Regions from separate parts of the Paenibacillus sp. FSL H7-0942 genome, predicted to be linked through region 1. Evidence: riboswitches for the same ligand, from Rfam matches in the RefSeq annotation. Region 1 holds a riboswitch; each other region holds the start of a gene.
What was found. A riboswitch is a leader RNA that binds a small molecule or an ion and turns the genes downstream of it on or off. The one in region 1 is predicted to bind thiamine pyrophosphate.
Positions count from the first base shown of each region.

Region 1 (5,770 bases):
TCTGGTATTATTCGTCCTGTTCTTCTTCCTCTATGTTGGCACAGAGATGAGTCTTGCGAACTTCATGCCGGCGATCCTGATTGAGAAAATGAACATGAAGGAAGCCGGAGCAGCCCTTAGTGTCACCTGTTTCTGGATTGCCATGTCCGTGGGACGGCTCTTCGCCGGTTATATCGCAGAGAAATTCCAATACCGCGTCTATGTCCTGTACAGTTGTCTTGCGTCTGTTCTCTTGTTAATGGTATTTCCATTTACAAACCAAATATGGTCTGCATTTCTCATCATCTTACTGCTTGGACTTGCGATGTCAGGGATATTCTCCATTGCCCTTGTCTTCGCCAGTAAACTGCTGCCCGGAACAGAAGAATCCACACCCAGCATTTTGATTGCCTCAGGTGGGGTTGGTGGTGCTATTCTGCCTTTGACTACGGGATGGAGTCTTGATCATCTCGCGGTTAATCAGTCTGCATGGATGCTTGCGATCTTTGCAGTTGGCCTGCTTGTCATTAGCGTAATCACGTATCAATGGCAGAACAAACATATAGTGAATTCTGCGACTTAACAGTTCTGTGTTGGTCTAGTCCTGAGGATTAGAAATACCTATTATAGAGATTGAGATGTCCACCGCCATGACCTGACGGTGGACATTTTGTTGTAGCGTTATTCTGTGCTAACGAACCTAGCACAGGTTATCCCCCTCCATTTCCGCATGCTTGAAATCTAACGAATCCTAGAGACGTTATTATAGATAATTAGCTTCAATTAAATGTCTCGTTGGAGGTTTTTTGCATAATAACACCGCTGAGATTCGTTAGGTTTTCATTCCCTTAGAAACTGGCCCAATAAGGTGTCCTCGATTCGTTAGCGCTGTAATATGGCGGCAGTGCCCTATCTTTGCCTCTCTCATCACCTTTCATTAAAGGTGAGAATAATATCTATTCATTTGCACAAGATTGCCCAGGAAATACTTATGGTCAACCAAATCACACACTTTTATTAACGACAGGCAATACAGGCCCGTTATCCTTGATGAATTTACCGAATACATATCGGACGAGTGGTCCCAGAACGATCAACTGATATGGAAGCGCAAGGCTGAAGTTACGAGCAATGGTATGGAGATACGTACGGAGTACGGATGACCCACTTAATTGATCAGCGAGATAAGCCGAGATCATTCCATACAAGGACATGATCAGAACCATGCCAATCACCATGAAAAATGACATGACGAGCACACCCAAAATCTTGTTGGACTTGTCAAAGGGCAAGGAGAATGCAATCTTTCTCGCCACAGGACCAACAATGAAAGACTCCACCAGAAACGCAATGACAAAACATAATATGAATTGAAGCAGTATCTCAAGCGGGGACACCTTGCCCAGTAACCCACTGTGCCAAAGATTGAAGAACATCATGACCAAGACCATTCCTATGCACATCATTAATCCGAAAATAATTTGTTCCTTCTTGCTTGTTGGCAATTCTCTCATCCTCTCTGTTTACCTTCGTAATTATAGAGATGAGGAAACCCTCCGCATAAGTGAACATTCTGTGAACAATTATGATTTTTCCAATTTAAAATTGGATTTGACAACCATGTAGTACAGCTCTATGATATCCCTTAAAATGGTAGAAATATTCACTACATAAGGAGGTTTTTGATTGTGAGTTTTCAAAAGCGCATTGACCACGTCGGCATTGCCGTTCGTGATCTGGAGACCACGCTGCGTTTCTACACGGAGATCGTTGGTCTTGAATTGAAAGACCGGGTGACCCATACCAACGGTATCATTCAGCTCGCCTTCCTTGGCTTCAATGGAAGTAATGAGACTGAGATTGAGTTAATTCAAGGATACAGCGACAAGCTGCCTTCCGAAGGTACGGTGCACCATTTTGCCATCCACGTGGATGACCTCGATTCTGAGTACAAACGCATCCAAGCCACCGAAGCCGAATTTATCGATGGAGAGATTATTACATTGCCTAACGGTTACCGCTATTTCTTCATCTATGGACCTGAAAAGGAATGGATTGAGTTCTTCCAGCGCTAAGAATTGGAGCTGATTTCATGAACATTTTAATTACCGGCGCAGCCGGAAAAATTGGACGTGACTTGTCCCAACACTTGTCAGAAGCATTTCACCTGCGACTTACGGATTTGAATATCGACAGACTGCATACGGATCAAGGGACAAGCCATGAGATCATGACACTGGATGTGACAGACCCCGAAGCCTGTCAGCATGCTTGCGAAGGCATGGATGTGGTTGTACATCTGGCGGGAGATCCTTCCCCGCATGCCGGATTTTATGAATCGTTGTTGGACATCAATATCAAAGGCACATTTAATGTATTCCGTGCAGCCAAGGACCAAGGTGTACGAAGAGTCATTCTGGCAAGCAGTGCACAGACGATCGAGGGGTATCCCATTGATGCTCAGGTCTATCCGGACATGCCGACACGCCCACGGAATTTGTACGGGGTTAGCAAATGTTTTGGAGAATCGCTCGCTTCCTATTTTGCGTATACCGAAGGTTTACAAAGTGTAGCAATACGTATAGGTGCATATGATGATTTTCAACCGGACGGACCCGTGCTGGAGGCAAGGGATATGAGCGCGTATATTAGTCCGGCTGACTTGTGTGATTTGATGTTCAAAGCAATTACAACTACCGATCTGGAACCCTTCACCATACTGCATGGGATCTCGAATAATCGGTTTAAACGATTAAATCTGGAAACCACTCAGAAACAGGTAGGTTATGACCCAAAATCCGATGCTTTTGCACTCAGTCAGATTGCCTTATATGATTCCCCACGATAATTATTGAAAATAACACATCCAAACAGGCTGTTATACATATGTATAACGGCCTGTTTATAACTTATACGTGTCCCTATCCAGTTCATGACTGGACAGGTCCTACCCTCTGGCCTATAATTACACCTAGTAATGCCCGTAACTTCATAGTTTCCCAGGGGAGTCGGAATTGGCCGGCTGAGAGTGTATCCCACCAAGATACTAACCCTTAGACCTGATCTGGATCATGCCAGCGTAGGAATCGGAGTATATCGAAATGGCACAGCCCTATGGCTGAACGCCACCTCTCTAACGCCTGCACGCGTCCCGGAATACGGGGCGCTTTTTTTGTTACTATCAGAAAGTATAAGACTGGAAGCATCACCTTCCTGATATTGCAAGAAAAACTGCCGCTAAACGCGGTCTGGCTTCCTTGAATGACATCGATGGACGTTTTACTTGTTCAAAAATAACGTCATCCGGATCTCAACTGGTATAAATCTGTCGATTTATGCAAGATGATTGGATATGAAGCCAAGGAGTACCCCGTGCCAATCGGCCGGACATACCGAAGGAGAGAACCACAGATGAAATGGCGTAAAACGATGGGACTGTTGCTCTTATGCGTGCTTATGGTGACTGTAGCCGCATGTGGTGGCAAAGAAGCTGCCCCAGCTGGGCAGAACGGCAACACAAATACGGAAAGCAGCAACGAAGGTGACACTACCGCCCTGAAAGATATTAAAGTGGTGCTCGACTGGACACCAAATACGAATCATACCGGCCTGTATGCAGCTGTAGACCAAGGTTTTTATAAGGCCGAAGGCTTGAACGTGGAGATTGTACAACCAGGTGCCGGTGGCGCAGATACGATGGTTGCATCGAATGAAGTGCCTTTTGGCGTAAGTTATCAGGAGAGTGTAACTCAAGCCCGCACACAGGGTGTTCCACTCGTCTCCATTGCAGCAGTTATTCAGCATAATACATCCGGGTTCGCTGCTCCGGCAGATCGGAATATCAAGTCACCGAAAGATTTTGAAGGTAAAACCTATGGCGGTTGGGGTTCCCCAGTCGAAGAAGCCGTGATGCAATCCATTATGGAAGGCGACGGAGCCGATGTATCGAAAGTAAAAAACATTAATATGGGTGATGCCGACTTTTTCACCGCAGTAAAACGGGATATTGATTTCGCGTGGATTTTCTACGCTTGGACAGGTATTGAAGCCGAACTGCGTGGTGAGCCCATCGACATGTTATATGTGAAGGATTATTCAGATGCATTGGATTACTACACGCCTGTCCTCGTAACAAACGAGCAGACGATCCAAAACGACCCTGAGTTGGTGAAAGCATTCCTGAAAGCCACCTCCGAAGGGTATCAATACGCAATTGATCATCCCGAAGACGCAGCGAACATTCTGATCAAGGCCGTACCGGACTTGGATAAAGACCTCGTACTGGCAAGCCAGAAATGGCTTAGTCCAAAGTACACAGATGACGCCCCGCGCTGGGGTGAGCAAAAACAGGAAGTGTGGCGGAATTACACCGACTGGATGTTTAGCAAAAAACTGCTTGATGAACAGATCGATGTGAGCAAGGCATATACGAACGAGTTTTTACCCCAATAAAATTTCTCATATAAAACGAACTTAATATTTACACGATGACGGAGAGGACAGAAATAACGTGAAAAAGCGAAGCGGTCGCCTTTATCACCGGATTTTCCCTTTAGAGAAAGGGAATCAAAAAAATCTGGGGATAACAGCGATTGGAAGGTTATTCTGTCATCGAAGTGGCAAGTGTAACAGTCATTAGTTCATTTTATTTATCACGAAAGGAGCCGTGATCTCTCATGGCAAGCACATTACTTAGCATTCAGGTTATTCCGAAAACGCCAAATGGCGAGAACTCTTATCCTTACGTTGATCGCGCCATTGAAGTTATTCAGCAATCCGGCCTGAAATATCAGGTGAACGCGCTCGACACCACAATGGAGGGGGAACTGGAGGAACTGCTGGAAGTTGTACGTAAAATGCACGAGGTACTTGTGGAGGCTGGCAGCCCAAGCATCATCTCCCAGATCAAAATCGCCCATAGCCCTACTGGCTTCAGCATGGATACCCTGACGGAGAAGTATCGCTAATGCCTGCCTATTTCAAAAGTGTATGGCCGCCCATTGTGGCGGTTATTCTCTTTATAGCGATATGGCAGGGAGCCGTCTCCCTCTTCCATATTGAGAAATGGATGCTGCCTGCACCGTCCGACATCGCCCGCGAAGCCGCAACCCAGGCCGAACGACTTGGCATGCATGCTTCCGCAACCATTCAGTTAACGCTGATTGGATTCGCCGCTGGAACAGCGGTTGGATTACTGATTGCGATGGTGCTGCATTTAGTCCCTTTTCTCAAGTCAGCCCTGTATCCTTTACTTATTCTTAGTCAAAATATTCCGACCATCGCGCTCGCGCCGCTCCTGTTAATCTGGTTCGGATTCGGGCTACTGCCCAAGCTGATTACAATCATTCTGGTCTGCTTCTTCCCCGTTGCAGTGGCGGCCATGGACGGCTTGACCCGTACTGACGCGGCGATGATGAACTATATGCGCATGGCTGGTGCAAAGCGTCATCAGATCTTCTGGAAGCTGGAGCTTCCCCATGCGCTGCCATCCGTGTTCTCCGGTGTCAAAATCGCCGCTACCTATAGCGTGATGGGCGCCATCATCGCCGAATGGATTGGTGCAGACAAGGGTATTGGTTATTATATGATGTTGCAAAAGTCGGCTTATCGTACGGACCGCCTATTCGTGGCGATCATGATTATTGTCGCGCTCAGCTTGCTGCTCTTCCTGTTCATTGCCCTGCTGGAGAAGCTGCTCGTGCGCTGGCGGCCACAAAGGCGGTAGTAAAGAAGTAATCTGTATATTAGGAAGTGATGACCATATGAATCGGCAACAGGATGAACAAGTCCA
Region 1 covers NZ_CP150279.1:498,953-504,722, reverse strand. Annotated here, with positions in the region: gene MHI48_RS02395 (sugar MFS transporter) at 1-562, shown strand, start outside; gene MHI48_RS02390 (hypothetical protein) at 984-1,493, opposite strand; gene MHI48_RS02385 (VOC family protein) at 1,668-2,054, shown strand; gene MHI48_RS02380 (NAD-dependent epimerase/dehydratase family protein) at 2,072-2,827, shown strand; TPP riboswitch at 2,971-3,083, shown strand; gene MHI48_RS02375 (ABC transporter substrate-binding protein) at 3,391-4,431, shown strand; gene MHI48_RS02370 (thiamine-binding protein) at 4,656-4,946, shown strand; gene MHI48_RS02365 (ABC transporter permease) at 4,946-5,704, shown strand; gene MHI48_RS02360 (ABC transporter ATP-binding protein) at 5,742-5,770, shown strand, end outside.

Region 2 (5,770 bases), 540 kb from region 1:
CTGTCTGTACGCATAATCGAATCTTTTACATTGGAAATGTTGGAGTTATCCAGCGTCATGTTAACTGCGAAGGAAGTTCCACCATTTTGGCGAACCAGTTTGCCAATATCATCTGCACGGAAATTTTTGATGTTAATTGTTCCAGCTGCATTCATCTGGAACACTTTATCATAAGCCTTATACGCTGCCCCACCGGTAATGTTAACCGTTCCCGCAGACTTCAATGTCAGTGCATCCTCGCCCACGTCCTGCCAGACCACATTCGATATATTACAGTTGCCATAACAGTGAACACCATCAGCAGCTGGTGATCCAATGTTTACGTTTTTGAGCGTGGCCCCTGCCTCCAGACGGAAGACTGGCTTCTGATTTTCTGCTTGAGATCCGTCGCCCAGTGTGGAAGGATTGGCTACAAATGTTTTACCTTGGCCGTCATAGGTCGTGCCCTTTGGTACCACAATGGTTGAATTTACAACCGTAGGCGCAGCCGCAACCGGAACTGCACCAAATATAGAAGCAACCAAACCAGCGGACAGTAACAACGTCAACATTTTTTTCATAACTTTATTCCTCCCTTATTCTCTCGTTTTTTGGTAGTGTACAGTCTGGGCTTGTACTGGAAGTTCGCCAGAGGTGCACCTCTGTCCGAACCACAACCTAATCCTACCAAATAAGGAAGGTAACTAGAATAATCATTAGATCAGATATATCATGACATCGTACAATCCCTGTCATATCGGCATTTTTTGCATGCTAGGTCTCTCAAGCAATATGCTCATATCAACCTCTGGTATGCTCATTTGTAACGTTGGTACCCCTCACTTAATCCCCAATAACAAAGAAAGACCACTACATTTGTCTCCAAATGTGTGATCTTGAATGTCTTCTGGCTTGCTGTTATAAAATATCAGGCTCCGAATCTCTTACGATAACCGCACTTTCGACACAACTCTTCCACAGCTTCCCGCTTGGAGAAGCCATATACCAGATTGTTCGCTCGCTCACCCTCAATAATCTCCGAGAATGACTTCTCGTGCACATTACCCAGGTTAATCACACCCTCGCCATCGAGACAGCATGGAACCACCGTTCCATCTACAAGCACAGCTGCCTGACCGCGAAGTGCATGGCAAAATCCTTTACCGTCATCTTCAGGTGCATCCAGACTTGGCCACTGGAACTCATGGTCCTGATTCAGGTATACATTCGGGGCAATTTTGACCCCGCTACCTGGAACTACTTTTTCCTCAATGCGGAAATCCAGATTGAACTCACGTTCCAATACTTCAAGGGTCTCCCGATTTCGATTCATCTGAGCATTTGTGAAGTTATCCTGTGTCAGATTCCACAACCGAAATGAGATGATGACATTGTGCTTAACGGCCTCGTGTACAAAGGACAAAATATGACGCAGGTATCCGTCACGGTCTGTTGAACCTTCATGCCCATCGAAACTGTGCAGGGAGAAATTCATCTGCCGCAGCGCTGGTTTGCCAAGCAATTTATGCTGAGTCTTGGGCAGCAGTGTACCATTCGTTGTAATGTTCACCTTGAGTCCCTTCTCATGTGCGGAATCGAGCAACAGATCTATTTTGGGATGCAACAAGGGTTCGCCTTTGACATGTAGATAAATATGATTGGTGTGTGGTTTAACTTGATCCAGTATATTGTTGAAGACTTCAGGGTCAATGAATCCTTTGGCACGCTGTGTCTGCGGACAGAAGCTGCATGCCAGATTGCAGATACTCGTGATCTCAATATATACTTTTTTGAACGTTTTCAACTCGGGTCCCCATTCTGCTTCGGAGGGAGAACAATCCCGCCTGCATTTGTGATCCGGCCAATATGCGCCACCACTATTATATCGGGTTAGGGAGCCTAGGTAAATTGTTCAGTTGTTCGGGTCTGACTCCAAGTTCATCTCAACAATTCCATCATGCTGCCTCTTTACAGTTCATGTTCAAGTGATATATGCTGAACACACAACTGCATATCTTGAACTTTTGCACTAGGGGAGCCTTGCGGCTGAGACGAATATGACTATTCGGACCCTTTGAACCTGATCTGGATCATACCAGCGGAGGGAAGTGGAGCGGCCTTTTAGTAAGCGGAATTTTTCATGTATGTGAAGATAAATTGCGGATTTAACTTACAGACCCACTCATTTCTCCGGAAATGGGTGGGTCTTTTTTGTTCCTTTTGCAGAGTATAGGATGCCGTTGTTATTGCAGTAGTCTGACATCAAGGGGGTGAGGATCAGATGGATAACCATGTAACCATTCACAACGTAAGCTTTGCTTTTCCCGAAAAAAAAGAGTCCCCTGTGCTCGTCAATGTGTCACTTCAGGTTCAACAAGGAGAATTTGTCTCGCTCATCGGCTCCAGCGGATCAGGTAAAAGCACACTCTTCAAGCTGCTCGCAGGCTTGCATGAGCCAACCGTTGGCACCATCGATATAGCTGATGTCCCGCAAGGACAACGGCTCGGACGAGTCGCCTATATGCCGCAGAAAGATCTGCTGTTATCCTGGCGTACCGTCATGGAGAACTGCATGCTACCTGCCGAGCTTGCACCAGGCCGACAGGACAAGGACAAACTACGAGCCGATATCATCGCAGGATTGGCAAGGTTCGGCTTGTCCGGTTATGAGCAGGCCTATCCAGATGAGTTATCCGGCGGCATGCGGCAGCGGGTGGCATTGCTGCGTACCTTGCTTACAGGCGGGCAGCTCATGTTGCTGGATGAACCCTTCGGTGCACTCGACGCCTTAACCAAACGAGAAATGCATCGCTGGTTGCTGGAGCTGTGGGAGGACTTTGGACAAACCGTGCTGTTCATTACCCATGACATCGAGGAAGCCCTGCTGTTAAGTGACCGTATCATTCTGTTAACTCCAGGGGGGCAAGGTCAGCAGTTGCGGGAGATGACGGTTCCTTTACCACGCCCAAGGCATTCGGACATGATCTACAAACCGGCTCTCGTGCAGATGAGGCAACAACTGGAGGAACAATTACATGCAAAATGATAGAGCTGAGGTTAGCGTTTGGACGTGGTGTTCAAAGTGGCTCTCGAAATGGTTTTCCCAATATGGTTTGTTTATTCTGCTCATGTTCTTTTTACTGGCGATCTGGGAAGTGATTGTGCGTATGGGATGGGTGCCCTCCTTCATCATTCCTGCACCCACGGCCATCACAGGCTCACTGGTTGAGCATCGTCGTCTGCTGTTGACCATCCATCTGCCTGCTACCTTTATGGAGGTTATTGTTGGTTTTGGCTTGTCCATAGTGACTGGAATTACGCTGGCAACAGGCATGCATATGAACGGATCGATTGAAAAGGCCCTATATCCCTTCATTGTAATTAGTCAGACCATCCCGCTGATCGCCTTGTCCCCCGTATTTATCTTGTGGTTTGGTTACACGTTGTGGAGCAAAGTCGCAGTGGTATTTTTAATCGCATTCTTCCCCATTGTGGTCAGTACCTACGATGGACTCCGCCAAGGCGATCCAGAGCAGCGTGAACTGCTGCTCACCATGGGCGCCAGCAAGTGGGATATTTTTCGCAAACTCCAGGTTCCCCTGGCACTTCCCTCTTTTTTCTCGGGGCTAAAGATGTCTGTGGTGTACTGCGTGGTTGGGGCAACGATTGGCGAATGGCTCGGTGGTAGCAAAGGTCTAGGGTACTTCAGCCGTCGTATGTCCAGCAACATGAACACGGATGCGATGTTTGCCGCCATTTTGCTGTTATCCCTGCTTGGGATCGTTTTGTTTGTACTGATTACCTGGCTGGAGAACCGGTTTAGCATACGGCGTCATCGTCATGGAGGCAAAAGAAAGGTTGGATAATACTTAGACAGAAATTAGATGTAAATACAGGAGTTACGATCTTCAGAACATACCTTATGCACAATTTCAGCAGCATCTTCAATCAGTTCATTGTCACATTGTCATTAACATGCTGTTGTCCATTTTCTACAAATCAAAACGATGAAATGAGGAACTTCATTTATGAATAACAAAGGTATATACTCCCTGCTTCCCATCATGCTCATTAGCCTTTTGCTGTTCGTTAGCGGATGCAGCACCACGAATACCAGCAAAAATACGCCAACAACAGACTCTAAGACCAACGCACAACAAACAGACAAGTCTGCAACCGAACCAGCATCAGACGCCAAAGATAAACTGTCCATCATGCTCGACTGGTACCCGAATGCAGTACACTCCTTCATCTATGTGGCTCAGGAAAAAGGATACTTTGCAGACCAAGGTCTGGATGTCGAAATTCAGATGCCTGCGGATACCAATGATTCGCTCAAACTTGTTGCTGCCGGAAAAATTGATCTGGCCCTAAGCTACCAGCCCCAAGTCTTGCTCGCGCGTGGCGAGAACATTCCTGTACGTTCCATTGCTGCTGTTGTTCGGCACCCGCTTGTGCATCTGTTGACCGAAGCAAATGGCAACGTGAATTCACCCAAAGATCTTGAAGGAAAAACTGTCGGTTATTCTTCGATTCCGCTGTATGAAGCGATGGTTCGTACGATGATCAGCCACGATGGTGGCAATCCCGACAACATGAATCTGGTTGACGTTGGGTTCGATCTGATTCCTTCGCTGGCTTCCGGACAGGCGGATGCAATTATGGGTGGTTTTATTAACCATGAACAATTGATTTTGGAGAAAGAAGGACATGCCATGAAATCAATTAACCCCACCGATTATGGCGTGCCTGATTATTATGAATTGGTCCTGACTGCGAGTGAAGCTGGCATTGAAGCAAAAAAAGACCAACTTACCCGGTTCGTCAAAGCGGTCCAGGAAGGACAGAAATATGTAACGGAGCATCCAGAAGAAGCCTTGAATATTCTGCTCGCTCATGAGAATGAAACGTCTCCGCTTGACCCGGAGATCGAAACCAAAAGCCTGGAAATTCTGCTACCACTCATGAATGAAGAAGGCCAACCATTTGGTCGGCAGGAAATGGAATCGTGGGAAAATGTACGTGCATGGCTCGTTGAACAGGATTTGATTCCTGAATCGGTGAAAGCCGAGGATGCTTTTATTACTCTGCAAGGAGAGTAAATAAAGGAGAGCAACGTGAATGAAGGAAAAGTGATTGAACATAAAGGGAATGAAAGCAATGTGATTAAAAGCAAAGTTAGCAAAACGTAGGATCGAATGCATGAAGTTTTGCGAAATGGAATTGGCCTGAAGCAAGCATCGGAGGATCAGAATTTATAACAATCCTAAGTGGCTTGATGTGCAATTGGGTAGATTGATATGCGTTTGACTGGCTTGATGTGCATCTGGGCAGATTGATATGCGTTTAGGTGGCTTGTTGATATGTATTTGGTAATGTAATTAGCGCTTATCTTCAAGCCTACTGGGAGCTGAAACGCTCCTTAATTTGATCGAAACAGAGCATGCTACGACCGCTAACGAATCTGAGGCGTCCTATTCAGGGATTTGGAGCGGTTGCAGAAATCTAAAGAACCTGAAACATGTTATATCAGAATAAATAGCTGTTTGCAGCGTTTTGGTCAGGAGATTCTGGGAATAACGTGTCTGATGTTCCTTACATTTCAAAAGGAGGACCTGACAGCCAAATAAGACGTCCTGTGTTCTTTAGAAACATCGTCTGAACAGTCGTGCCCCGATCGATCGTGCCCAAATCAGTTGGGTATCGACCAGCCTGGACTTCAAGACACTGGTTGGATGCTAACATCCATCACAGTATTGCTTGCCTGAGTTTGGAGAAATACCCTGGGTTC
Region 2 covers NZ_CP150279.1:1,040,501-1,046,270, reverse strand. Annotated here, with positions in the region: gene MHI48_RS04740 (pectate lyase) at 1-560, opposite strand, end outside; gene MHI48_RS04735 (radical SAM/SPASM domain-containing protein) at 908-1,783, opposite strand; TPP riboswitch at 2,001-2,103, shown strand; gene MHI48_RS04730 (ABC transporter ATP-binding protein) at 2,261-3,025, shown strand; gene MHI48_RS04725 (ABC transporter permease) at 3,015-3,845, shown strand; gene MHI48_RS04720 (ABC transporter substrate-binding protein) at 4,008-5,081, shown strand; gene MHI48_RS04715 (hypothetical protein) at 5,575-5,724, opposite strand.
Region 2: it holds a riboswitch for thiamine pyrophosphate, as region 1 does, so the genes downstream of both, MHI48_RS04730 (ABC transporter ATP-binding protein) here and MHI48_RS02375 (ABC transporter substrate-binding protein) in region 1, are expected to answer to the same signal.

Region 3 (5,770 bases), 260 kb from region 1:
AGTCTGATATCAAGCTTGGCGATCTGATCTCCATTAGCAAACAGGTTGGCGACAACTATGTGGCTTGCGAGGGCTGTGCTTCTTAAGTGAACATTTAAAAATAGGAAGTCTCTCAAAATACAAGCAAGTCTCTTTTTACAGGAGGCTTGCTTTTTTGTATACACCAAAAGAGATATCGTTCAGTCATTCGGCTGGAGATATCTCTTTTTTTCTCTAAACCATCTAACCCCAAGCTTAATAAGGCGGCCACAACAACTTGCGTGCCGTTTCGTAACGCTCGGCCACAGCGGGCCAGTAGACAACGTTCCACCAATCCTCGATATACTTTTTGCGTTCATTCTGATGTTTCAGATAGTAGGCATGTTCCCACACATCCAGTGGCAGGAGTGGTACGATATCGGACTGGGACAGGTTCTGGTGTTTTTCCGCCTGCAAAATCTCCAAACGATGTGCTCTCGGGCTCCAGACAAGCATCGCCCAGCCACTGCCTTCCACCTTGTTCGCGGCTTCTGTGAATTGATTCTTAAACGCTTCATAACTCCCGAAATCTCGCTTGATCTGCTCTGCGAGCATACCGGAAGGTTTGCCGCCGCCAGCAGGGTTCATAATTGTCCAGAAGATCGTATGCAGGTAGTGGCCTGCCCCGTTGAAGGCAAGTTCACGTTCCCAATGTTTGATGAGTTCAAAGTTATTCTTTTTTCGCGATTCCGCCAGCTTCTTCTCTGCTACATTTAGTCCGTCCACATAAGATTGATGGTGTTTGTCATGATGGATACGCATCGTCAGCTCATCAATATGTGGCTCCAGCGCATTGTACGCATAGGGGAGAGGCGGCAGTGTGTGTCCTCCAATGGGAACCGGCTTTTCTTTTACAGGAGGTGCTGTAGAGCTGGGTGTGGCTTGTGTTGTTCCGGTAGAAGGTGGTTGAATGGTTGCGGATTGGATATGAGCTGAACCGGCAGGTGCATTTACATTTCCCTCTGGAGAAGTTGGGGCTTCTGAAGCTTGGCGATGGATGCTTCCTGGCCCTGACGTATGCAGAGCATTTTCCAGAAAAAGTGACGGTTCCGAATCCGTTTCACGCAAGATGCCAGGTTGGCCAAGCGTATCCAATACGCCCAGAAAATACTCCGACTCGCGAATAAAATGCAGAATGAGTACTTTGGCAAGCGGAACAGCTTGCACAGCAGCACTTTGCTCCAGAAGAACATACAGCTGTTTGATGAACTCTCTCGATTGCTGCCGAGCTGCCAACACAAGTTGATCGATACAACGAACCATGTAGGGAGCAGGTGGATGGGTTGCGGGCAATAGTTGTTTTAAAAGCTGATTGGCTACTCGCTCACTGTTTGCAAAGGTAACCTCCCATTCCTCCAGTAGCTTGACGTATGGGGGCTCCAAATCAGGAACCAGGGCACGGATGACGAGTGTATGTTCTTTCTCCTGCTCTTTCCAGAAACGGATTTCCTCCAATGTCCGCAGAGGCAGCAGGTGACCATATCCATACCAGTTCATCTATGTTGAACCTCCTTCAGATGAAATTCATTGCATGCAGACCGTCTGTTCATGCGTCCCAAGAGTATATTCCGTGAGCTTGTTGTCCTATGAGTGCAAAAAAAGAGCCCCTGAGGGCTCTGAAAAAAATTCGATGATTGAAATTTGGTTATTGTCCATTATTCGTGTTCTGCACATCGTCACTGCTTGTTTTCGTTACATGACTGAGGAAAGTTGAGACACGGCGCAGATATTCCTTTGGATGCTCCCGGAAGATCAACTCATGATGCGCATCCTGGACAATCCATACATCGGAGTACGGATTGGTCTGGTTGGCGGCGAGTTGCTCCGCAATTGGATAAGGCGCCTTCTCGTCCTCTGTACCATGGATGAAGAAAATCGGGAACGGATAATCTTCCTTTTTCACTTCCTGGTATGGAATCTGTTGTAATCCGGTACCATTCAGAACAGGGAACAACAGTTTCATGATCTCCAGTGTAGGCTGACGTGGCAGATCGATCTGGTTGTGAATGTTGTGGTACAGCGTATCTGGCTCCAGCAGGAACGCACTGTCCAGAATCATTGCATCCACTTCCTTCGTAATCAGTCCGGTTTGTAACGCTGTACCGGCACCCATCGAGAAGCCCCAGACAACCAGTTCCTGCGCACCACGTTGCTTGGCGAACTGGATCGCACCGAGCAGTTGCTGTGACTCAGCTTTGCCACCTGTGGCTACAGCTTTGTTCACCTGTGAGGCGAAGCCATAATCGAACATGACCACGTTGAACCCAAGTTGATGAGCATAATGTGCCAGGTCATACATGGGTACCCATGTTTCTTCACGATTGGCACCATAGCCGTGACTGAAAATAATCGTTTTGCTTGCAGCATTGTCAGCAGGTATATACCATCCCTGCATCGTGCGGCTGCCATCTGCTGCCGGGAACGTGATGTCTTCATACTTCATGTTCTTGGCTTGCATCGGATTGGAGAAGACAGGCGCTACCGTTGGATTGGATAATACCCATGCGATATAACCATGCAGTGCGATAAAACAAAACAGTAGAAAAAATACAACGGAGAGCAGCAACGCTACGATAATATGTTTGAACCGAATCAGCCTCGGTGATAGGGAAGAGGGCAGATCGGACACTTTTGTTTGCAGCGGGGCTTCGCTCTGGGATGATTGATACATGAATGCCCCTCCTTTGAAGTTCAGTTGAAGATAACAACGACATGAAAAGAGAATTGCGTCGATTTCAGAGCCTGCTTCAGAGCGATATCTTAATGTAATATATCTTTATCGTATGTTCCAATATAGTCAAAGTCAATTGATTGAGGGCATTTGTTACGCAATTGTTATATAGTTCTTAAGATATATGGGTAACATTACCTTAGTGTGTAAATTACAGGGGATTAAGTCTTATAAAAAGGAAAAATTTACACGTTGGCCTATTTTGATTTTGGCTCTTTTTGGTTTACAGATGAGACCGTTTCTCATATAATTTATGTAACCAAGTTTCATGTGATGAAACATGAGGAGGGCATTATGCCATGGAAGATCGCAAGTTAACCGTCCGGGCTGTGGAACGGGCGCTGGATATATTATTATGTTTTACCACACGCAGTGATCTGGGACTCACCGAAATTGCCAGCCAGATTGGCCTGCACAAAAGTACAGTGCACCGTTTGATGGCTACGCTGGAGGATCGAGGGTTCGTGATCCGCGATGCAGCAACAGAGAAGTACCGACTTGGTATCCGAATCTGGGAGCTGTCAGCTCATATGTCCCGCAGTGATGATCCCGCTATTCTGCTGCTGCCTGCGATGGAGCGACTGAGAGATCGATTGGGGGAGACCGTGAGTCTGTACCTGCGTGACGGCAGTGAACGGATTCGGATTCAGGCTGTGCAAAGTGATCAGGCGATCCGCCGAGTCGCTCCAGTCGGTGTTAGACTTCCTCTGTCTGTGGGCGCTTCCAGCAAAGTCCTGATGGCGTTTGCCACGGACGAGGATCGTGAAGAACTGATGAACGGGCCGGAATGGCCGGTGTTTATTGATCCCGCAGTGTATTTGGCGCAGATGGGAGATATCCGGGATAACGGATATGCCACAAGTTACGAGGAACGTGAGCCGGGAGCTGCCGCGGTATCGGTACCGATTATGGATCGCAGAGGCAATATTGCAGCTGCCCTCTCGGTCTCAGGGCCTGTCAGCCGACTCTCACAGGAGACATTGCATGAATACGCACCTGTGTTGAAGGATGCTGCTACGCAAATGGGGCTCATGTTATCCTGATGGTGAGGTAAGGTTTTTCTCCAATTGAGTTGGTGTACTGGAATATAAAGGTTGTTTTTATGTTCCGGTTGCGCTACTCTGTAATGGACGGCCCAGCGGGGCCGGCTTCATTGAATATGAACAGCGGACTTATGTAAGCCGCAACTTATTAACGTTACTGGGGGAGTCCGAATTGTCCGGACTGAGACGGAATCGCATGAGATTCCGGACCCTTTGCACCTGATCTGGATCATACCAGCGTAGGGAAGTAATCGGCGATATGACCACAACCACCACATGATGTGACCCTTGTAGGGCTCCGTTAAGGAGCTGATTGAAGGTGCATTATTGGTGATGGACATAAAAGTCGGTTCCTTCGGGGACCGGCTTTTTTATATACAGGGAACGGGCGATATAGCGCGGATTCTATGGGCTTCTTTTTCACTAACCTGCAAAAGTGGGCTTGGATGAGGAGGGAAGTCTCATAGATCGATGATCTGTGGCAGCCTCCGTTCTGTTGATACTGTACATGAAAAGTGTCTCTCCTGGTCTGATGTAGGATCGCTCTTTCTTCTCTGCATTGCGCATGATTTGGACAGGTACGTAAGCGACCTAATGATGAAACCAACCAAACAAGCGACGAACACTGAGGAGGAGACGAGCGACATGAGTACAGGAAATCAAACGGGACAACAAGCGATGGAACAGGAACATAACGATCAGCAGGTGGAAAAAGAAACAGGGGCGGCCGGACGGGTTCAGCCCTTTCCGGGCAGCCGCAAAGTCTACATTCAGGGCTCACGGCCGGACATTGCTGTACCGGAGCGTGAGATAGCCCTTCATGACACGAATACTCCCCAAGGGGTGGAGCATAACGAACCGCTGCGTGTCTACGATACGAGCGGCCCCATGACCGATCCCGAATTTCATGCGGATATCCGCGCAGGTCTGCCAGCTCTGCGCACTCGTTGGATCACAGAGCGTGGCGATGTTGAAGCTTATCAGGGCCGTATGGTTAAACCGGAGGATAACGGACTGAAGCCCGGAGGGAAGAGAGCCGGCGCTGAAGAGTACCCCGGATTACGTGGCAAACCGCTGCGGGCACAGCCAGAACGCTGCGTGACTCAGATGCACTACGCGAGACAGGGAGTCATTACGGCTGAGATGGAATTCGCCGCCATTCGTGAAGGCGTGGAGCCGGAATTTGTGAGACAGGAGCTGGCGAGTGGACGGGCCATTCTGCCATCCAACATCAATCACCCGGAGAGTGAGCCGATGTTGATCGGTCGTCATTTTCACGTGAAGATCAATGCCAACATAGGTAACTCTGCTGTATCTTCTTCCATTGAGGAAGAGGTGGAGAAGATGACCTGGGCGGTACGATGGGGATCGGATACGGTGATGGATCTGTCCACAGGCAAAAACATTCATACCACCCGGGAATGGATTATCCGCAATTCACCTGTGCCGATTGGTACGGTGCCGCTGTATCAGGCGCTGGAGAAGGTGAATGGCGAAGCGGAAGCGCTGACCTGGGAGTTGTACCGTGACACACTCATTGAGCAGGCAGAGCAGGGCGTGGACTACTTTACGATTCATGCAGGTGTACTGCTGCGTTATATCCCCATGACCGCCAAGCGAATGACAGGTATTGTGTCTAGGGGTGGTTCCATTATGGCAGCATGGTGCCTTGCGCATCATCAGGAGAATTTTTTGTACACCCATTTTGAAGAAATCTGTGAGATTATGAAAAGGTATGATGTGGCATTTTCACTGGGAGATGGGCTTCGTCCAGGTAGTATCTACGATGCCAATGACGAAGCACAGATGGCGGAACTGGCTACGCTTGGGGAACTGACACAGATCGCATGGAAGCATGATGTGCAGGTGATGATCGAAGGCCCGGGTCATGTGCCGATGCATAAGATCAAGGAGAATGTGGACTTGCAGATGGAGATCTGTAAAGAAGCACCGTTCTACACACTTGGGCCGCTAACGA
Region 3 covers NZ_CP150279.1:759,817-765,586, forward strand. Annotated here, with positions in the region: gene MHI48_RS03535 (hypothetical protein) at 1-86, shown strand, start outside; gene MHI48_RS03540 (Fe-Mn family superoxide dismutase) at 235-1,515, opposite strand; gene MHI48_RS03545 (alpha/beta hydrolase) at 1,664-2,689, opposite strand; gene MHI48_RS03550 (IclR family transcriptional regulator) at 3,049-3,792, shown strand; TPP riboswitch at 3,942-4,055, shown strand; gene thiC (phosphomethylpyrimidine synthase ThiC) at 4,471-5,770, shown strand, end outside.
Region 3: it holds a riboswitch for thiamine pyrophosphate, as region 1 does, so the genes downstream of both, thiC (phosphomethylpyrimidine synthase ThiC) here and MHI48_RS02375 (ABC transporter substrate-binding protein) in region 1, are expected to answer to the same signal.

Region 4 (5,770 bases), 3.1 Mb from region 1:
AAAAATACGGTGATGATCGGGCAGATGAATCTGTTCCCGGGTGATACGTCACGTAAAGGGATGTTTGATCGGACCCCAGATGAACATATTGGAGGACATAAAGCATGAAGGCGGTAACGTATCAAGGGGTTAAAAATGTCGTGGTCAAAGAGGTGCCGGATGCGAAGATTGTGAAACCGGACGATATGATCGTAAAGATCACCAGTACCGCGATTTGCGGTTCTGACCTTCATCTTATTCACGGGATGATCCCTAACCTTCAGGAAAACTATGTCATCGGACATGAGCCGATGGGGATCGTAGAAGAAGTGGGCCCTGGCGTGACCAAGGTAAAAAAAGGCGACCGCGTAATCATCCCGTTTAACATCGCATGCGGAGAATGCTTTTTTTGCAAAAATCAGCTGGAAAGCCAATGTGACAATTCCAACGAACACGGGGATATGGGCGCATATTTCGGCTACTCCGGAACGACCGGCGGATATCCCGGCGGGCAAGCGGAGTATTTACGGGTCCCATTTGCTAATTTTACCCACTTTAAGATCCCTGAAAACTGCGAACAACCGGACGAAAAGCTAAGCTTGATCGCCGATGCCATGACGACGGCATTCTGGAGCGTAGATAACGCCGGCGTTAAAAATGGAGATACGGTCATTGTGCTCGGCTGCGGCCCGGTCGGACTCCTAGCCCAGAAGTTCTGCTGGCTGAAAGGAGCTAAGCGGGTCATAGCCGTCGACTATGTCGATTACCGCTTAAAGCATGCGAAGCGAACAAACAATGTGGAAATAGTAAACTTCGAACAGGATAAGAATATTGGGAACACTCTCAAGGAAATGACCAAAGGCGGCGCCGATGTTGTCATTGATGCGGTAGGAATGGACGGCAAGATGAGCGATCTTGAATTTCTAGCCAGCGGTATGAAACTGCAAGGCGGCACCATGAGCGCATTTATCATTGCATCTCAGGCTGTTCGCAAAGGTGGCACCATTCAAGTCACTGGGGTATACGGCGGACGTTATAACGGATTCCCGCTCGGTGATATCATGCAGCGAAACGTGAATATCCGTTCCGGACAAGCTCCGGTCATTCACTACATGCCATACATGTACGAGTTGGTTACGTCTGGCAAAGTGGACCCTGGCGACATTGTTACGCACGTCATTCCGCTCAGCGAGGCCAAACGGGGCTATGAAGTGTTCGATACAAAAACGGACGATTGCATTAAAGTCATCTTAAAGCCTTAAATATGAATAGATACATGGGAGGACAATCTGAATGGATTCCACATACGCTTTGCATGAGATGCTCGAGGTACATGAAATAGCTGCGTTCAAGACGGTTTGTATGACTAAATCCAAGACCATGCAAGCTCTGGTAACCGACCCGGAGCTCAAGCAAATTTTGCAACAAGATGCGATCTTATCACAACAGCAGCTTCAGGAGCTCGGTGGAGTGCTGTCTAAAGCGACTGTATAGGAGATAAAAAAATGAACCCAATATTAGAACACATGACTGGTCTTAATACGCTGACCGATGACGTGATCGCAATGGATTTTTTGATGAACGCCAAGAGCGGTGTCAGAAACTACGCCATGGCTGTGACCGAATGTGCCACCCCCGAAATCAAACAAATTTTGATGAAACAGCTCGATGAAGCCATAGATTCTCATGAAAAGATATCAAATTACATGGTGCAGCATGGTTTATACCACCCTTACCATATTGCAGAGCAAATTCAGCTCGATCTGAAAAACATTCAGACTGCTATGAACATTCCGTCCTGACACCCTTTTTGATTTTAGCCAGAGACTTCAGAGAACAAAATGTCCCTGTGTCAAGAATTTCAACAATGAAAAAAGGCGGATACTATCCGCCCTTTTTTTGGCATCGTCACGAAACACGCTTATTGCAAGCGTTCCTTTACGTATTCTACTTATTTCTATCCTGAGACTGTTTATGGCCGCTGCTCTCTACTTTAATTGACTACAGTGAACTTAAGGCTCCAGCTTCCATGACATTTCCCAAAAATCAAGCTCAAAGCGACTGCACATCACGAAAATATCCTCCATCCGTTGGTACGTTCCCTCGCTACAGCCTTCTAATAGCTTATCAGTTAACGTCACTAGGGATTGATTGTTGCTGTTGTATTCAGAGGAAGCATATCCTGTGATCCACTCTCCGTAAAAAGGATGCTCAGCTGCACCTGGCTTTTGGGCAAGGACTTGACCAATCTCTGCATAGCTCCATGAGCAGGCCAGAATGGATACAAGTACTTCTGCTATGCCACCCGCATGGGAAACAGAGAGCATATAGTTAGTATAGGCTGCATTTTTCAGGGCAGGTTTTACCTGGAAAACATGATCCTCTGTAATTCCTAATCGCTCCATATAAGAACGATGAATTTTCATTTCACCATTCAGGATGTTATCTACGTTTTCACTAAAAAACTGCATCAATTTGGGGTCGTGCGACTTGACAATACCTAGTGCAAATACGCGGGCATAATCGAACAGGTACAAGTAGTCTTGCAGCAAATAATAACGAAATTGTTCAACCGTTAAGGAACCATCTCCGATTCCTTTAACAAAGGGATGCTCAAGACATTCCTTCCACACAGGCTGTGCTGCCTGATATAGTCTCTCTGAAATAGTCAACATGTGTTCCTCCAATTCATAATGTACGTATTTAAAAACAAAAAAACGAAACATCCTATGGATGTTTCGCAGACAAATACACTAAAACAAGGGGGTTCGCATGAGCTACCCAAGTACAGTGTTTCATCGTTGCATCCCTACGTTGGCATTATCCAAATCAGGTAAGGTCGGTTTAACACCCTCTCAGCCGGTTAAGGCTCCCTCGCAAACGGTTGTATGTAGTTGATTACTTTCCTATTCCCATAAAAGATAAAATAACATCCATTTAGTATATCAAGGGCTGTTAAATATAGTCAAGGAAGATTGTATCGCCCCTCATCACCTTTGGTGACGTATGTAAACGATGAAAACCATCACAACAATGGTTGAGTTTCAGCCACTGTTATGATGGTTTCTATTCTTGCAACTACTGCCGATGGTTTAATGCCCGAGTTTGTTCTTTCCGACAAAAGTGAGTATTCCGTACTGGGAAGTATTTCTCCAGCTCTCATTGGTCGTATCATTCCACTTGGCTACGCTCTGCTTACCTCCGCCCTGGTTGTCGTTAATTTGGAGCTCGAAACCGAGAACATTTCCTGCTTTGGGCGTCAATGATTGTAAATGAATTCTGGCTTCTACGAGATATCCTTTATTTGTTTTCTTCACAGCACTTACAAGGCGTCCAGGTGAGGCACCCCCTGCAAAGGTTCCCACATTGTCTGCACTGATTCTGAACTGGGCATCATCATATTGAAAATACGGTGTGCGCTGGTGATTCTCGTCCAGGAAAATCTCAACCGAATCCTGATCCCATGGGTTGATACTATCTGTAATGATGTTTGGATCAGTGACGTCGATCAGCAGGTATAGATACTCACCTGACCACATTGCGCGAGCCACTGCCTCTGCACCTTCGCTCTGGTTCAACCGTTTTACTTCAAATGGTGCAGCCTTATTCCATGATGTGTCTTTCTTCCCATCAATCTGAACAATCCCTTGCACAGCTTGTGCAGATTTGGGCATAGGGGCGAGTTGAATCACGCCGTATTTGCTTGTATCCTGTTCCTGAGATTGTGTTCTATCATTCCAGTACAGTGGATTATAAGGTTGTGTCCCACTTGAACCGCCATCAGTCACACGGATATCCAATCCGGCTTCATATTCTGATCCGACTTGGATACCACCCCACGGAATGGACAATTCAACCTGATATCCGGCTTTTGTCTCGCGTACACGATATGAACGCTGCTCCACACCCTCAGCTTTGCCCGACCGCTTAATGATTACGTGTCGGTCATCTGCTTCATATGAAGTGGTCTTGCCATTATTGAGATCAACAAAGATATCTACTCTGTCATTCACATCTGCCTTTGCATCCTGTACATCCACGAGGATATACAGGTTACTATGATCCCATAAAGTGCGGAAACTGGCTGATCCCGAAGAGTCACCCTTCAGTGGAGTAGACACCGCTTTGTTCCAGAGCGGATCTTGTGTCTGTTTTTTGATATCCGGTTTACCCGAAAGTGAGACGGCTCTCTGCGTCAACACAGGCAAACTGGATTCATCCACGAGTCCCCAGTATGCCTTTTTGGCCTTCAGGGCTGAATCAAACAGCATAGCCTGGTTGTTGTAAGACTTCTCATCTTGGAGTCCCCATAAGGTAACTGAAGAAATGTGGTCTTTGTGTTTTTTGTACAAATCCAACAGTTCCTTATATCGATACGCCTGCTTTACTGCAACTTCATCGGACATCTCTTCACCAAATGGAATTCCGCTATCCACATCCAGTTCCGTGATCTGAATATCCAATCCAAGTTCGGCGAACATGCTGATCGTTTTTTCAATTTCCTTGATGGGCGGGGATTCCAGGTTATAGTGGGATTGCAAACCCACACCATCGATGAGCCCTTTCTCTTTCAGTCGTTTGACCAACTGATACATATGCTCTCTTTTCTCAGAGATTTCCGTGAAGTATTCGTTGTAATATAATTTGGCATTCGGATCGGCTGCACGAGCGAATTCATAGGTTTTCTCAATATAATCCGGACCAATTAGTTCATAAAAGGGACTTTTACGTAAACCGTTGGCATCACCATTGCTATCCGCAATCGCCTCGTTTACCACATCCCAGGCATAGATCTTACCTTTGTATCGGGTCATGACGGTTTCAACGTAATCCTGAATCCGGGCAAGTAGTAATTCTCGACTCGCAGGGTTACCCTGAGGATCCTTGAACATCCACTCTGCTGCATCAATATGCCACAACAACGCATGTGCGCGTACGCCCATACCATGCTCCTCGGCGAACTGAACATATTGATCGGCTGCCTCGAACTCATAAACACCTTCGGAAGGAGACATGTACTTCGGTTTCATCTCGTAGGTTGCGGTCAAGCTGTTAAAGTGCTTTGTGAGCAGTTGTCCATATGCGCCTTCCAACTGCCAGCGATACACCGCTGCACCAATGGGGAAATCATCTTGATACAGGTCTTTCAGAGACAGAATCCCTTCTTCAATCTCCAGTTGCTCGGCCAGAGTAAATGATACATCATCCACATAGAACGATAACGTATCTACGCTATCTTCAGAGATGTAGGGTGTTTCGATGAACAAATTCAATTCAGTGGGATCATCGCTATACTGAAATTTTCCGGTGATTTTGTGCCATGTATTCCATTCTGCTTTGGCAATTTTCACGCTACCGATTGGGTTCCAGCTTTCGGCAGTTGTTTTTTTATATGTGGTGAGCTGTAATGTTTGATCCGTGGTGGGCTCCTGAGTAAGTCTTACATATGCCGCAATTTCGTACTCTTGGTTACGCTTAAGCAGATCCTTCATGGATAACATCGGTCCATGATAGGAACGCTCACGGTTGGCGACCAGCATACTGGACTGACCTTCGTGTGCTTCCTGCTGTGTCACTGTCAGCCTTTCGTTACCTGTACGTGGAGTCCACCCCTGAAGTGTACCGTCTTCAAAGTTTGTACTCAAATGACCTCCCTCCACTTCCGTAACTGCTTTGGCTGCATGTGAGACATTCGTAAATGGAAGCATGGCGAGTACGAGCACAAGAACCAAGGCCGTTATATTCCATTGACCTAACCGTTTCATACAATTCCTCCTCTTGATTTGGTCTA
Region 4 covers NZ_CP150279.1:3,632,579-3,638,348, reverse strand. Annotated here, with positions in the region: gene MHI48_RS16150 (spore coat protein) at 1-108, shown strand, start outside; gene MHI48_RS16145 (zinc-dependent alcohol dehydrogenase) at 105-1,241, shown strand; gene MHI48_RS16140 (hypothetical protein) at 1,273-1,473, shown strand; gene MHI48_RS16135 (spore coat protein) at 1,485-1,781, shown strand; gene tenA (thiaminase II) at 1,992-2,654, opposite strand; TPP riboswitch at 2,768-2,865, opposite strand; gene MHI48_RS16125 (endo-1,4-beta-xylanase) at 3,072-5,744, opposite strand.
Region 4: it holds a riboswitch for thiamine pyrophosphate, as region 1 does, so the genes downstream of both, tenA (thiaminase II) here and MHI48_RS02375 (ABC transporter substrate-binding protein) in region 1, are expected to answer to the same signal.